Linked DNA regions of Posidoniimonas corsicana. The protein of the gene in region 1 interacts with the protein of each later gene in a pairwise test. Links are inferred from orthologs where the notes say so. Each region holds a gene or a part of one and is shown on either strand. Other genes may lie near its edges.

Region 1 (8,120 bases):
CGACGCCGGGGCGTTTTGGGCGAGCCACGGAAGCTCGGGCAGCAGCGGCTCTTACGGCAGCAGCGGTTCGTACGGCAGCAGCGGCTCCTACGCGAGCAGCGGCTCGTACGCCAGCAGCGGGTCCTACGGCTCGCACGGCCCCGGCCCGCTGCGTCGCCTCGCGGCCCGGATCCACGCTCGCCACCACGCCAGCAGCGGTTCCTATAGCAGCCACGGCAGCTCCAGCTCGTCGGGCAGCTACAGCAGCTACAGCACCTACCACGGCAGCTCCAGCTCGTCGGGCTCCTCGGGCAGCTACAGCACCCAGGGCAGCTACAGCAGCTATGGCAGCTACAGCACCTACGGCTCGACCAGCCGTGCTCAGCGCGTCTACGCCGCGAAGCCCGTCACCAGCGAGAGCGGCAAGGGCACGCTGCGGGTGAGCGTCCCGGCCGACGCCGTGGTGTGGGTCAACGGCGCCAAGACGACCAGCACCGGCACCGACCGGCACTACGTGTCGAACGGCCTGGCCTCGGGTCAGAGCTACACCTACCGCGTAAAGGTCGAGTTCGAGCGTGACGGCAAGACCGTCACCGAGAACCGCACCACCACGCTGACCGCCGGCGGCGACGTCCGCCTCAGCTTCTCCGCCCCCCAGGCGCCCGCCCCGGCCGTGGTCGAGGAGAAGCAGGAGACCACCACCAAGCTGACCCTGACCGTCCCGACCGACGCCAAGGTGACGCTGGCCGGCACCGACACCCGCCAGACCGGCGAGGTCCGCGAGTTCGCCACCACCCGCCTGCCCGCTGGGCAGACCTGGGAGGACTATGTTGTCCGGGTCGAGTTCGACCAGGACGGCAAGCACAAGGTGGTCGAGCGGAGCATCACGCTCCGCGGAGGCGAGGACCAGCAGCTTGATTTCAACGCCGTTGTCCCGACGCTAGCATCCAACTGACGCTAGCGGACCCGCGTGACAAGCGGCCAAAGAGTCACGACCCCGCACCGGCATTGACCGGTGCGGGGTTTTTTCATTTGCTACGCAGGCAACACCAACGCCTCCTCCCGCCAGCGACGCCCCGTGGCCAAGAACAAGCCGACCGACCAGGCCGAGCCCAAGCCGAAGCGGGCCCCCAAGCCGAAGCCCGCGCCCGGGCCGTGGCCATTCCCGTACTGGCTGCGGTTGTGCCTGTCGGTGTGGCTGGCGTGGCACATGTTCGTGGTGTTCATGGCGCCGCTGTCGCTGCAGCCCAAGACCTCGCTGCTCACCGAGACCATCGCGCAGTCGAAGCTGATCCGCTGGTACTCCGACCCGCTGTACCTCAACGGCGGCTACTCGTTCTTCAGCCCCGACCCTCCGCCCGGAGGGCGGGTCTACCGCTACACCGTTTACGGCGAGGGGAACCAGCCGATCGCCGAGGGCGAGTTCCCCAACCGGGCGAATCCAAACCACGCCACGCAGTGGCCGCGGCTGTGGTACCACCGGCACATGATGCTGGTCGACCAGTCGACCTTCGCGCCGCTCGCGCCCACCGAAGAGGAGACCCGCCGGCTCTTCATGCGGAGCTACGCGCGGCACCTGCTGCGTAAGCACGGCGGCCAATCGATCAAGCTGGAGAGCGTCACGCACGACCTCTTGATGCCCGACGGCGTGCTGTCCGGCCAGGACCCGACCGACCCGGAGCTGTACCGCTCGGAGCTGACCGTGGTGGAGCGGGCCGACCAGCTCGACCAGCCGCTGCTGCCGGAAGACATGTTCCAGCCGCCGGCCGAACTCCTCCCGCAGGGGGGCCCGGCGCAATGAACCTGATCAACCGAACCTCCCAGTACGTGCGCGACCTGTGGCGCGAGTGGAACGACTTCTGGTTCACGCCAACCGACCCGGCGCTGGTCTCGCTGCTGCGGGTTCTTGTGGGCGCAATGCTGTTCTACACGCACCTGGTGTGGTCCAACGGCCTGTACGACTTCTTCCACCCCACGCTGGGCTGGACGGGCGAGCTGCTGCCCGCCACGCAGCGGTTCCGCATGGGGTTCAGCTTCTTCGACTACATTGGCTCGGACGCACTGCGGTGGGCGGTGCACATCGCCTGCCTCATCGTGTTCTTCTGCCTGACGATTGGCCTGTTCAGCCGCACAATGGCGGTGCTGGCCTGGGTGGCTGCGCTGAGCTACGCCAACCGGGTCACCCCGGGCGGGTTCTACGGCCTGGAGAAGGCCAACTGCATGATGATCGCCTACGTGATGCTCAGCCCGTGCGGCGCGCGGTACTCGGTGGACCGGCTGTGGAAGCTGCACCGGGGCGCGATCGCCGAGGCCGCGCCCAGCGTGATGGCCAACGTGTCGACGCGCCTTATCCAGCTGCACCTGTGCGTGATCTACCTGTTCGGCGGCCTCGGCAAGGCCCAGGGCGACCGGTGGTGGGACGGCACCGCAGTGTGGTTCTCGGTGGCGAACTACGAGTACCGCTCGCTCGACATGACCTGGCTGTCGCAGAAGATCCCGCTCGGGCCGTGGTCGTTCGACCTGCTCTACCTGGTTGACCTGCTGACCACCGGCACGGTGTTCCTCGAGATCTTCTACTGCTGCCTGGTCTGGAACCGCTGGGCCCGCCCGTGGGTGGTGGGGTCGATGATCGCGATGCACCTGCTCATCGGCGCGGCGATGGGGATGTGGACCTTCGCGCTGATCATGATCTTCGCCAACCTGGCCTTCTTCCGCCCCGAAAGCATCCGCTGGGCGTGCGACCCGCTGGCCCGGCGGATCAAGCTGGCCCTGGTGGGCGACAAGTCGCCCGCCGCCCAGCCCACGGCCTAGCGTCCCCGGCCAGGGGCCCACGCCGGGCCGCCGCTTGCGACAGCGGGCCGTCAGACTGCGTGCCGAGCGCCCCAATCAGGCCCTGCCGGCCGCTCGCGGCCGTGGGCGCCCGCAGCTATAATGCGGGGCTGCGAGGGGCCGCTTCGCGCGAACCGTGTGGTCCGCCCATGGGTCCGTCGTCCACCTATCCGTCCGTTCCGTACTGGAGCCCGATCCCCGTGTTCGAGACCATCGCCATCGTTGGCGCCACCGGCGCCGTGGGCACCCTGATCCGCCAGATGCTTGCTGAACGGGACTTCCCGTACCAGCGCATCAAGTTCCTGGCCTCGGCCCGGAGCGCCGGCACGACGGTCGAGTTCAAGGGCGAGAAGCACCCGGTCGAGGAGCTGCTGCCGGACGCGTTCAACGACATCGACCTGGCGATCGGCAGCACCCCGGACGAGGTCGCGGCCGAGTTCTGCCCGTGGGCCGTTGAACGCAACTGCGTGGTGGTCGACGAGTCGGGCTACTGGCGGATGGACCCGAAGGTGCCGCTGGTGGTCCCCGAGATCAACCCCGAGGCCGCGCTCGCGCACCAGGGGATCATCTCCAGCCCCAACTGCAGCACCACGCAGATGGTGCTCGCCATGAAGCCGCTGCACGACGCCGGCAAGATCCGCCGCGTGATCGTCAGCACCTACCAGGCGACCAGCGGCGCGGGCGTGGCCGGTCAGCGCGACCTGGAACGCGGCTCCCGCGCGTTCCTCGACGCCGAGGACTACGAGTACGAGACCTTCGCCCACCCGATCGCGTTCAACCTGATCCCGCAGATCGGATCGCACAAGCACGAGGGCTACACCTCCGAAGAGATGAAGATGGTCTACGAGACCCAGAAGATCTTCGGCGACGACTCGATCAAGGTCTGCCCGACCTGCGTCCGCGTGCCGGTGAGCAACTGCCACAGCGAGAGCATCCTGGTCGAGACCGAGAAGAAGATCACGGTCGACCAGGCCCGCGAGCTGTTCGCCGCCACGCCGGGCATCAAGGTGGTCGACGACCTGCCCAGCGGCAGCTACCCGATGCCCAAGGACTGCGCCGGCGACGACGCCACGTTCATCGGCCGCATCCGCGAGGACCTGTCCTGCGACAACGGCCTGGCGTTCTGGTGCGTCAGCGACAACCTCCGCAAGGGCGCCGCGACCAACGCCGTGCAGATCGCGGAGCTGATGGTGAAGAACGCCGCGGCCGTGTAGCCGAAGTCCGGATGCCGCGCGTCAAACTCACCATCGCCTACGACGGCGCCGCCTACGCGGGCTGGCAGGTCCAGCCCGCGCGGCGGACCGTGCAGGGCGAGGTCGAGCGCGCCTGGCGAGAGATCACCGGCGAGGAGGTCCGCCTGACGGCCAGCGGCCGCACCGACGCCGGCGTGCACGCGCTGGGTCAGGTGGCCGGCGTAGAGACCAGCTCCCCGCTGCCTCCGGAGCGGCTGCTCCGCGGGCTCAACGCGAAGCTGCCCGACGACATTGTGATCGTTGGCGCCGAGCCGGCGCCCGCCAACTTCCACGCCACGCACGACGCGGTCCGCAAGACCTACCGCTACCAGATCCACAACAGCCGCATCCGCCCGCTGATGGACCGCGGCTATGTGTGGCACTACCCGCCGGCGGTGCTCGACGCGGCCGCGATGCAGGCGGGCGGCGACCGCCTGGTGGGCCGGCACGACTTCGTCAGCTTTGAGACCGCCGGCTCCGACCGCGCCACCACGGTGCGCACCATCACCCGACTGGACGTCACGCAGCGGGGCGAGCGGATCGACATCACCGTCACCGGCGACGGCTTCCTCTACAACATGGTCCGCGCGATCGCCGGCACGCTGGTCGAGGTCGGCCGCGGCGCCAAGCCGCCCGAGTGGGTCGCCGAAGTGATCGCCGCACGCAGCCGCAAGGCGGCCGGCCCTAACGCGCCGCCGCAGGGCCTGGTGCTGGTGAGCGTGGAGTACTGATCCGCTGAGGGCGGCTGCTGTTGGTTGTGATCGGCCGACCCGGTTTGGTAGATTGGGTCCGCTGCTAACCCAACCGCCAACCGGATTGAGCCGCCGCCATGTTCCGCTTCCTGTTGGGCGTTGTCGCCGGGTTGGCCCTCGCGTTTGTGGGCGTGATCGCCGTTGAGATGTTCAGCGCGGTGGTGCACCCGTTCCCGGAGGACTTCCCGTCGGCTGATGAGGGGGAGGCATTCCAGCAGGCGATCTGCCGCCACGTCGAGAACTACCCCTCGTGGGTGCTGGCCGTGGCGGCCGGCATGTGGCTGGAGATCATCTACCTCGGCGCGCTGGCCGGCACTTCGATCAGCGGCCGGGCGGCCGGAGTAACGGTGGCCGGGTTGCTGCTGCTCGCGCTGGCGTTCAACCTGTGGATGCTGCCCTACCCGGTGTGGTTCGAGCTCGCGATGCTGCTGGGGCTGCCGATCATGACGTGGCTGGCGGTCCGCAGCCCCCGCAGGGTAGCGCAACCGCCGACCGACGCCCCACCGAAATCGACCTCGACCGCGGCCGGTTGAAGCCGCGTTCCCGACACCCGCCTTCCGAGCGCGTTTGCTATGCATCAACGCTGTCGACGCTTCTCTGCCTGCGCCATCACTACGATGGTAATCGGTAGCCTTCTGCCGGCGGGGCACGCGGCGGCCGAGGGCACGCCGTTGACGCTCAATCTCAACTCCGCCAACCAGCTGGAGGTCCGCCGGGTCGACGCCGAGACCTACGAGTTCACCACACGGGGCGAGGACCCGTACATCTACCTCCGGCCGTTCGACCCTAGCGCGGCTCCGCCGGACCAGACGGTGCTGGCGTTCGAGTACTTCTCGCCAGCGGGCGTTGACGGGCTCAGTGTGTTCTACGGCCAGGCGCCGAACGCCCACCGTGAGGTGGCCGCCGGCAGCCTGCCGCTGGCCGAGGGGTGGCTGCCCCACAGTCTGGACCTGGCGTCGCTGTCGGCGGGCGAGTGGGGACGCGACCAGAACCAGCTCCGACTGGACTTCGGCCGCCGGCCGGGCGTCACGCTGCAGGTTCGCGGGCTCCACCTCCGCGCGCCGAACGCGGAGGAGCTCCGGTCACAAGAAGAACGGGAGGCCGAGCGGCGCCGAAAGCTGGACCGCGAGCACGTCATCAACGCGTTTTACGCCTTCGATGGGATCAATAACCTGCTCTCGTTCGGTCGGAGAGATCGGATTGAGCGGGTCGCGGTCGACGAAGAGCAGGTCGTCGTTGAAGGTGTTCGATCGGTATTGCACGATGATGACGTGCTGCTAGAGCTTGGTCCTCACATCTCCCTAGCGGACCATATGCGGTTGACGCACGGCAGCGCGGTGCTGGAGCAGCACGCGGGCGTTCGCGCGCACGCGCTGCCGGCGAAGGAGGGCCGGTTTGACGTGCGGTTGCCACGGGTCGACAAAACCAACGACCGCACCACCGCCCGCTGGGTGATCGCCCGGCCGCTTGAGGGCGGCGGTTGGCGGCTCTGCTCACACTGGAAGTACGCAACCGACCTGTCGGCGGCCGCCGCGCACGACCTGCCTAAGCAGACCCCCCGCGGGATCAAGGGCATGGGCGGCGTCAGTCCGCACCTGCCGCTCGAGGAGCTGCTCGAGTTGGGCGTCTGCAACGTGACGCTTAACATCACGCTGAGCGGGTTGCTCGACACCGAGCCGCACCCCGGCTGGACGAGCTTCGAACACGGCGGGATCACGTGGCACGTCAACGAGCCGGCGCTCGAGCGGTACGACAAGGTCACGCGCTTCGCGGCGGGCAACAGTATTGTGGTCAGTGGGATCCTGCTGGTCGAGTTTGCTGACAGCGGGTTCGCCCGGTTGCTCATCCACCCGGAGGCGGACCGCGCGGGCCACTTCGCGATGCCCAATCTGACGACCGCCGAGGGCGCCGCCGCGTACGAGGCCGCCATCGCCTGCCTGGCTCAACGCTACGCGGCGCCCGGCGCGCCGCACGGCCGCATCGCCAACTGGATCGTCCACAACGAGGTGGGCTACAGCTGGCAGTGGACCAACATGGGCCGCCAGCCGCCGATGCTGTACATGGACCACTACCTCCGCTCCATGCGGCTTGTGCACGACGTCACCCGTCGGCACGACCCGCACTCACGCGTGTTCATCTCGCTAACGCACCACTGGGACACGCCGCCCGACCCGAGCTGGAAGAGCTACTCGAACCTCGCGCTGCTCAACCGCCTTGCCGAGTCGAGCCGCGTCGAGGGCGACTTCGCGTGGGGCGTGGCGTACCACCCGTACCCGCAGGACCTCCGCAACCCGGCCGCATGGGACGACACGCAGGTGTCGGACGGCTTCGACACGACGCTGATTACGCCAAAGAACATCGCCGTCCTTGACCGCTGGATGCAGCAAGAGTCGATGCTTGACTCCAACGGCGACGTGCGCGGCGTGCTGCTGTCGGAGCAGGGATTCAACACGCCGGACTACTCCCAGCGCAGCCAGCGGCTGCAGGCGGCCGCGTTTGTGTACATGTGGCGGCAGATGCGCGGCCTCCGCAGCATCGAAGCGTTCCACAACCACCGCTGGGTCGACGCGGCCGGCGAGGGCGGGCTGCTGCTCGGTCTGCGGGAGCTGCCCTCGGACGGCCGCCCGTTTGGCGACAAGAAGCTCGCGTGGGAAACCTACCGGGCGCTCGACACGCCCGACGAGGCGGCCGCCGCCCGGCTTGCCGACGGCGTGATCGGCTCTGAATGACTCACGCGTCGACGGCCTGCTGAACCCGCGTGACCACGCCGTCCATCCCCGCAACCCACCACTGCCGCCCGCTCGGCGACGAGGTCGGCGGCGCGAGCACAAACAGCCGCGGCGTCGCCGAGTAGCGGTGCAGCACCCGGCCGTCGGCCGCGGAGAGCAGCGTCATGAGCCCACGGTCCGACACGCAGCACAGCGTCGGGTCGCCCGAGGGGCTCCCTGGTTGGCCCGGCCCTACCGACACGCCCCGCGGGCAGCGGCCCGTTTCGACCGGCTGTTCCCACAGCACCTCGCCGCCCACCGCGCGCCGTGACACGCGGTCATCCAAGTGCGTGACGCAGAGGTCGGTCGAGTCGCCGCCGATCGGCGTCACGCCGGCCGCCTTCTCCTGAACGAGTCCCAGGAACTCACCGCTCGCCGCGGCGTACCGCCCCAGGCGGTAGCCGCGGTCCACAATCCACAGCTCATCACCAACCAGCACGGGCGAGCCGTCGGCGGCGGAGTAGTAGCGGCTCTTGGTCTGCACCTGACCGGTCGGCGCCGCGGCCGACCAAGCGACCTCGCCCGACTGGCGGTCGAGTGCGTAGATCCGGCCGTCCCAC
Region 2 (5,620 bases), on another replicon or contig:
AGCGCAGCGGGACTAGCGCTGGGTTGCCCGCAAGGGTCGGCGTGAGTTGCGGTGGTGCGTACTCCTCCGGTCGGGCTGTGAGGCCTGCGACCACACCGACGCGCGGACGCGCTAAAAGTTCACGGCAAGTACAGCTAGCCCGTTTTCAAGACAGACCGATAATGAAAGGTAGGCGCACCTCACCGTTCTCGATTCAAGGCAGCCGGCTTGGGTACTCTCGAAGACATGGTCATCGCGGCCTGCGTCCTGGAAATGGCGCGCGAGAGGGGACCCGGCAAGACGCTCTGCCCGTCGGAGGTCGCGCGGCGGCTCGACCCGGAAGACTGGGAGCCGCTGATGCCCCGCGTCCGCTTGGCGGCGGCCAAGCTGGCCGCCGAACGCAAGGTCCGGGTGACCCAGCAGGGCGTAGAGGTCGACCCGCTCTTAGTAAGCGGTCCGTTCCGCATCGGCGTGGTCGCCGCGGAGTGAACGGCCGACTCAGCCGGACGCGTGCCGGTTCTTCGAGAGCTTCTTCTTGATTTCGGCCTTCAGGTCGCCCAGCACCGAGGCCTTGTTGGTGTTCTCCAGCACCTGCATCACGACCTTCTTGGGTCCGCGGTCGCCCCAGCTGGAGCCCTGCTCGAAGTACACCCGCGCCGCCTGGCCCACGATGTAGCTGCCGTACCCGGCGGCCGCGGCCTGGGGCGCCGCGACCAGCGGGGCGGCCGCGCCGAGCGAGACCCCCTTCAGCAGCGACGACCCGTAGCTGGTCACCGCCTCGCCGATCATCACCCAGCCGGCCGCCTTGGCGAGCGAGAGCGCCAGGTCGCGGGCGCGGCCCATGCTCATGTCCAAGCCGTACACGTTGGCCAGCGTGGCGATCATCGCCGCGTCGACCGCCGCGCCGCCCGCCACGTCCGCCACCGCAACCGGGTTGAGCGCCACGGCGGTGGCCTTGGCCACGGCGAACGTGCGGATCACCTGGGCCGCCTTCTGGTTGCGCATCTTGACCCGCAGGGCGGCGATGCGGTCGCTGCGGTCGGCGGCGTACATCGACGCGTTCAACGCGATCAGCGACGAGCCGTCCGCCTGGAGCACCTCGAGGATCCGCTCGCGGAGCGCCTCGACGTCGGGCGGCGGCTTGCGCCACTCGCTGCGCTGCGAGCCGTCGGCGCTCTCGATCACGTACTGCAGCTCCCGCGGGTCGGCCGCGGTGGTGATGATGTTCTCCGCGTCGACCAGGCCCGCAGCCCGCTGGGTGCTGAGCACGTCGAGCAGGTCGGCGAGCTGGGCCGGCGTGTAGAGGTCGGTCTTGTTGACGACCAGCAAGATCGGCTTGTGGAACGTGGCCAGCTCGGCCAGCGCGTTGTGCTCGGTCTCGTTGAGGTCCGAGTCCGTAACGAACAGGATCAGGTCGGCCCGCTCGGCCGCCTCGCGGGCCATGTCGGCGCGCTCGGCGCCACCCACTTCGTTCAGGCCGGGCGTGTCGACCAGCACCACTTGCGACTGCTCGAAGCCCGGCAGCACATACCCGGCGCCCTCCCAGTCGAGCCGCCAGACGTCCTTGGTCCAGCCGCCACGGACGTTCACCTGCGTGACCTCCTGCCCGGCGAGCGCGTTGATCAGCGCGCTCTTGCCGGTGGAGATCTCGCCGAACACCACGATCTCCACCCGCCCGCTGCGAAGTTTGCGGGCCATGTCGCGGAGCTCGCGGAGGTCGTCCAGCAGCATGGACCGCTCGGACTCGTTGCAGCCCTCGACCTTCTCGATCGCGCGGCGGACCGCGTCGAGCGCGGACCACATCTCGCGGTCGTCGTGCTCGTCGGGCGCCGGGTCGGCGTCGGTTTGGGGGCTGTCGGGGCTCAACACGTCGGGCTGTGGGGGTGGATCGGGCGGGCGATCGGAAGCGGCGTATTCTACAGTGTAGCCCACCGTCGGGGATCGGACCCCGCCGGCGGCGCTAGCGGATCACGGTCTTGCCGGCGGCCCCAGCGTCCTCGCGGACCAGCCGCGGCACAGCGTAGCCGGGCAGCCGGCCGCGGAGCTCGGCGATGATCGCTTGGCCCAGCTCGATTGGCGTGTCAAAGTGCGCGGCGCCGGACACCTTGTCCAGCTGGTGCAGGTAGTAGGGCATCACCCGGAGGTCGACCAGCCGCTCGCACAGTTCCGCCTGGGCGTCGACAGAGTCGTTCACGCCCCGCAGCAGCACCGCCTGGTTGAGCAGCGGCACGCCGGCGTCGGCCAGCCTCGCAACCGCGCGGCCGGCCTCGACATCGAGTTCGTTCGCGTGGTTGGCGTGCAGCACTACGATCGGCGTCAGCCGCGTGCCGGTCAGCCAGGCGAGCAGCTCGTCGTTCACGCGGCTGGGGATCATCACCGGCAGCCGGGTGTGCACCCGCAGCCGCGCGACGTGCCGGACCTGGGCGATGCGGTCGGCCAATGCCGCCAGCGTGGGGTCGACCAGCGTCAGGGGGTCGCCCCCGCTGAGGATCACCTCGTGGAGGGAGTTGTCCGCGGCGATGGCGGCGAGCGCCTCATCCCAGGCCGCCAGGCCTTTGGGCGACTCGCTGTACGGGAAGTGGCGGCGGAAGCAGTACCGGCAGTGGACCGCGCAGGCGCCGGTGGTCACCATCAGGGCCCGGCCTTGGTACTTGTGCAGCAATCCGGGCGTCAGCGTGGCGGCGGCGTCCCCGACCGGGTCGGCCGAGTAGCCGGGCGCCGGTCGCAGCTCGTCGGCAAGCGGAAGCACCTGCCGCAGCAGGGGGTCGTGCGGGTCGGCCGGCCGCATGCGTCGGACATAGCCCCGTGGCGCCAGCAGCGGGAACTGCCGGGCAGCCTCCCGGGCGGACTCCGCCCACGTGCCGGGCAGGTCCAGCAGGCGGGCCAGCTCGGCCGGGTCCCGGACCGCGTCCCGCAGCTCAGACTTCCACTGCGGGCCGGGTTGGCCGGCCTGCGGCGGGGCCGGCCGTTCGGGGCGGACAAACCGCGTCGGAGAGGATAAACTGGTCAATTCGCCTGTGCTTCCGGGGGTCGGCAGTGGCCCGACCCGGTTGTATCAGTGGCGGGCGCTAGTTGGAAGGCGCTGGGCGTTTGTCCCCGCAGGACGACCGCCCCGGGGTGGACTTACGAGAACCAGCGTCCAGCGCCCTCCAGCCAGCGCCCGGCATCGGCCGAAACGAACACACACAACAGGATTTCAAACGTGGGAACACTCAGCACCAGCGACTTCCGCAAGGGCATGAAGGTCCAGATCGACGGCGTGCCCTACCTGTGCGTCGAGATGAACTTCCGCAAGCCAGGCAAGGGCGCCGCGCTCTACGAGTGCAAGATGAAGAACCTGCTCCGCAACACGGTGACCGACCGCACCTACCGCGCGGGCCAGACGCTCGAGGAAGCGGACGTGATGGAATTTACTGCGCAGTTCCTGTACAAGCAGGTCGACACGTTCGTGTTCATGAACAATCAGGATTACGAGCAGTACGAGCTGTCTGCCGACCAGGTGGGCGATCAGTGGAAGTTCTTGAAGGAGAACATGGACTGCCAGGTCATGACGTTCGACAACAACCCGATCGCGGTCACGCTGCCCAACCACGTGGTGCTGCAGGTTACGTTCGCCGAGCCCGCCCCCAAGGGCAACACGGCCACCGGCGTCACCAAACCAGTCACGCTGGAGACCGAGGGCGAGATCCTCGCGCCCGCGTTCATCAACACCGGCGACTGGCTCCGCGTCGACACCCGCACCGGTGAGTACGTCGAGCGCACCAACGCGCCCGAGTAGGCTAAGCAAATCGCCTCCCCCAGAGGGAGAGCGAGTAGAAATCGACGCGTCCGCGAACCAGACTCTGTCATGCCCCTCTCCATCATCCACTACCCGCACCCGACGCTCCGCCACACGTCGCGCCCGCTGAAACGCGTCGATGCGGACCTGAAGCGGATGGTGGCCGAGATGTTCGAACTGATGTACGAGCACGAGGGCGTGGGACTGGCCGCCAACCAGGTCGACCTGCCGTACCGGCTGTTCGTCATGAACCAGGAGGGCGACGCCGACGCCCGCGAGCACGAGCGGGTATTCATCAACCCTGTGCTCTCCAAGGGCAAAGGCTCCGAGGAGGGCCAGGAGGGCTGCCTGAGCGTCCCCGGCGTGTACGCCCAGGTGCCCCGCAAGACTTCGGTCATTGTCGAGGCGTACGACCTCTCCGGCAATGAGATCAAGGAAGAAGCCCGCGGCATGACCGCTCGGATCCTGCAGCACGAGACCGACCACCTGGACGGCGTGATGTTCTTCGACCGCATCGGCCCCACCGCCCAGGCGGCCATCGAGCCACAGATCGAGGAGTTCTTCATCGACTTCCAGAGCCGCCGCGCCGTGGGTGAGGCCCCGACCGACGAGCAGGTCGCCGCCCGGCTGGACGAGCTGGAGAAGCTGCGGACGTAGTTTCCTTACCACGAAGACTCAATAACACATAGGACATCGTTCCTCGTGTGCCGTTTGTGCCTTCGTGACTTGGTGGTTCAATATGCGGCTGATCATCCTAGGAACCGGGCCCTTCGCTGTGCCGATGATGCGGGCGCTCATCGAGAGCCCGCACGAGATCGTGCAGGTGGTCTGCAAGCCGCCCCGCGGCCGCCGCAAGGCGCCGCCCGCGCCGGTGGCGATCGCCGCCGAGGAGTCCGGGCTGCCGCTCTGGACGCCCGAGTCGGCGAACGAGCCAGAGTCCCAGCAGCGACTGGCAGAGCTCGGCGCCGACCTGTTGGTGGTGTGCGACTACGGCGAGATCCTCAAACGCGAGACGCTCGCCACAACCCGACTGGGCGGCGTGAACCTGCACGGCTCGCTGCTGCCCCGCTACCGCGGCGCCGCGCCGGTGCAGTGGGCCGTGCTCAACGGCGACGCCGAGTCCGGCGTGACCGTGATTCACATGACCCCGGCGCTCGACGCGGGGCCGGTGCTCGGGCAGGCCGCCACGCCGATCGACCCGGACGAGACCGCCGGCCAACTCGAGGCGCGGCTGGCGGAACTCGGGGCCCCGCTCACACTTCAAGTAGTCGACCAGCTCGCGGCGGGCGCCGCCGAGTCGCTGCCCCAGGACCCGGCGCAGAAGAGCCGCGCGCCGCGGCTCTCCAAAGAGCTCGGCCTGATCGACTGGTCGAAGCCGGCTAGCGAGATCAAGAACCTGGTCCGCGGCGCCCACCCCTGGCCCCGCGCCTACACGTTCTGGGACGCCGGCAAGGGAGAGCCGCTGCGGCTGGTGATCGACCGCGTGAATACTTTGCCGGAGGCCGGCCCCGCGCCCGCCGGCACGGTGGTCGACGCCAAAGACCGCCTTGTCATCGCCACCGGCGACGGCGCCATCGAGGTGCTAGAGCTGCAGCCCGCCGGCAAGAAGGCGATGGCGGTCGGCGACTGGCTCCGAGGAGCGGCCATCAAGCCGGGGGACGTGCTGGGGGGGAGCTAAGCCCCTTGGCAGGCTTCCTCCAGACGGCGTTCTCGGTAGCGTTGATAGCCTGGTCAGCGCCCGTTCTTCTCGCGCCTTGGCGGGTGACGCGGGCCAGCCGGTGGTACCCCGACCCTACGTCGCGGTTTTACGGCGTCCAGCTGCGCTTGTTTGTGCTGCTCTGGATGCAGCCCCCGGTGGTCCAA

What was found. Proteins that work in one complex are often made in the same cells at the same time.
Region 2: the proteins of KOR34_RS16325 (region 1) and def interact in binary tests that used the Escherichia coli proteins (3 or more experiments, as listed by UniProt). The link is inferred for Posidoniimonas corsicana from one-to-one orthologs.

The regions. Positions count from the first base shown.
Region 1 is NZ_SIHJ01000002.1:52,325-60,444, reverse strand. The notes cover bases 2,217-5,015. They hold KOR34_RS16325 (aspartate-semialdehyde dehydrogenase), read left to right. Parts: upstream 2,217-3,008; coding sequence 3,009-4,022; downstream 4,023-5,015. Other genes in these bases: KOR34_RS16315 (hypothetical protein), read left to right, coding at 4,870-5,015; truA (tRNA pseudouridine(38-40) synthase TruA), read left to right, coding at 4,034-4,771; KOR34_RS16330 (HTTM domain-containing protein), read left to right, coding at 2,217-2,790. Outside these bases: KOR34_RS16340 (TIGR03000 domain-containing protein), read left to right, coding at 1-934; KOR34_RS16335 (hypothetical protein), read left to right, coding at 1,058-1,780; more of KOR34_RS16330, read left to right, coding at 1,777-2,216; more of KOR34_RS16315, read left to right, coding at 5,016-5,325; KOR34_RS16310 (DUF5722 domain-containing protein), read left to right, coding at 5,410-7,521; KOR34_RS16305 (outer membrane protein assembly factor BamB family protein), read right to left, coding at 7,523-8,120.
Region 2 is NZ_SIHJ01000004.1:3,180-8,799, forward strand. Bases 2,661-5,620 are described here. They hold def (peptide deformylase), read left to right. Parts: upstream 2,661-3,826; coding sequence 3,827-4,414; downstream 4,415-5,620. Other genes in these bases: epmB (EF-P beta-lysylation protein EpmB), read right to left, coding at 2,661-2,989; efp (elongation factor P), read left to right, coding at 3,182-3,757; fmt (methionyl-tRNA formyltransferase), read left to right, coding at 4,497-5,435. Outside these bases: KOR34_RS21345 (hypothetical protein), read left to right, coding at 1-16; KOR34_RS21350 (DUF3253 domain-containing protein), read left to right, coding at 208-468; KOR34_RS21355 (GTP-binding protein), read right to left, coding at 478-1,848; more of epmB, read right to left, coding at 1,940-2,660. UniProt on the Escherichia coli protein: Removes the formyl group from the N-terminal Met of newly synthesized proteins. Requires at least a dipeptide for an efficient rate of reaction. N-terminal L-methionine is a prerequisite for activity but the enzyme has broad specificity at other positions.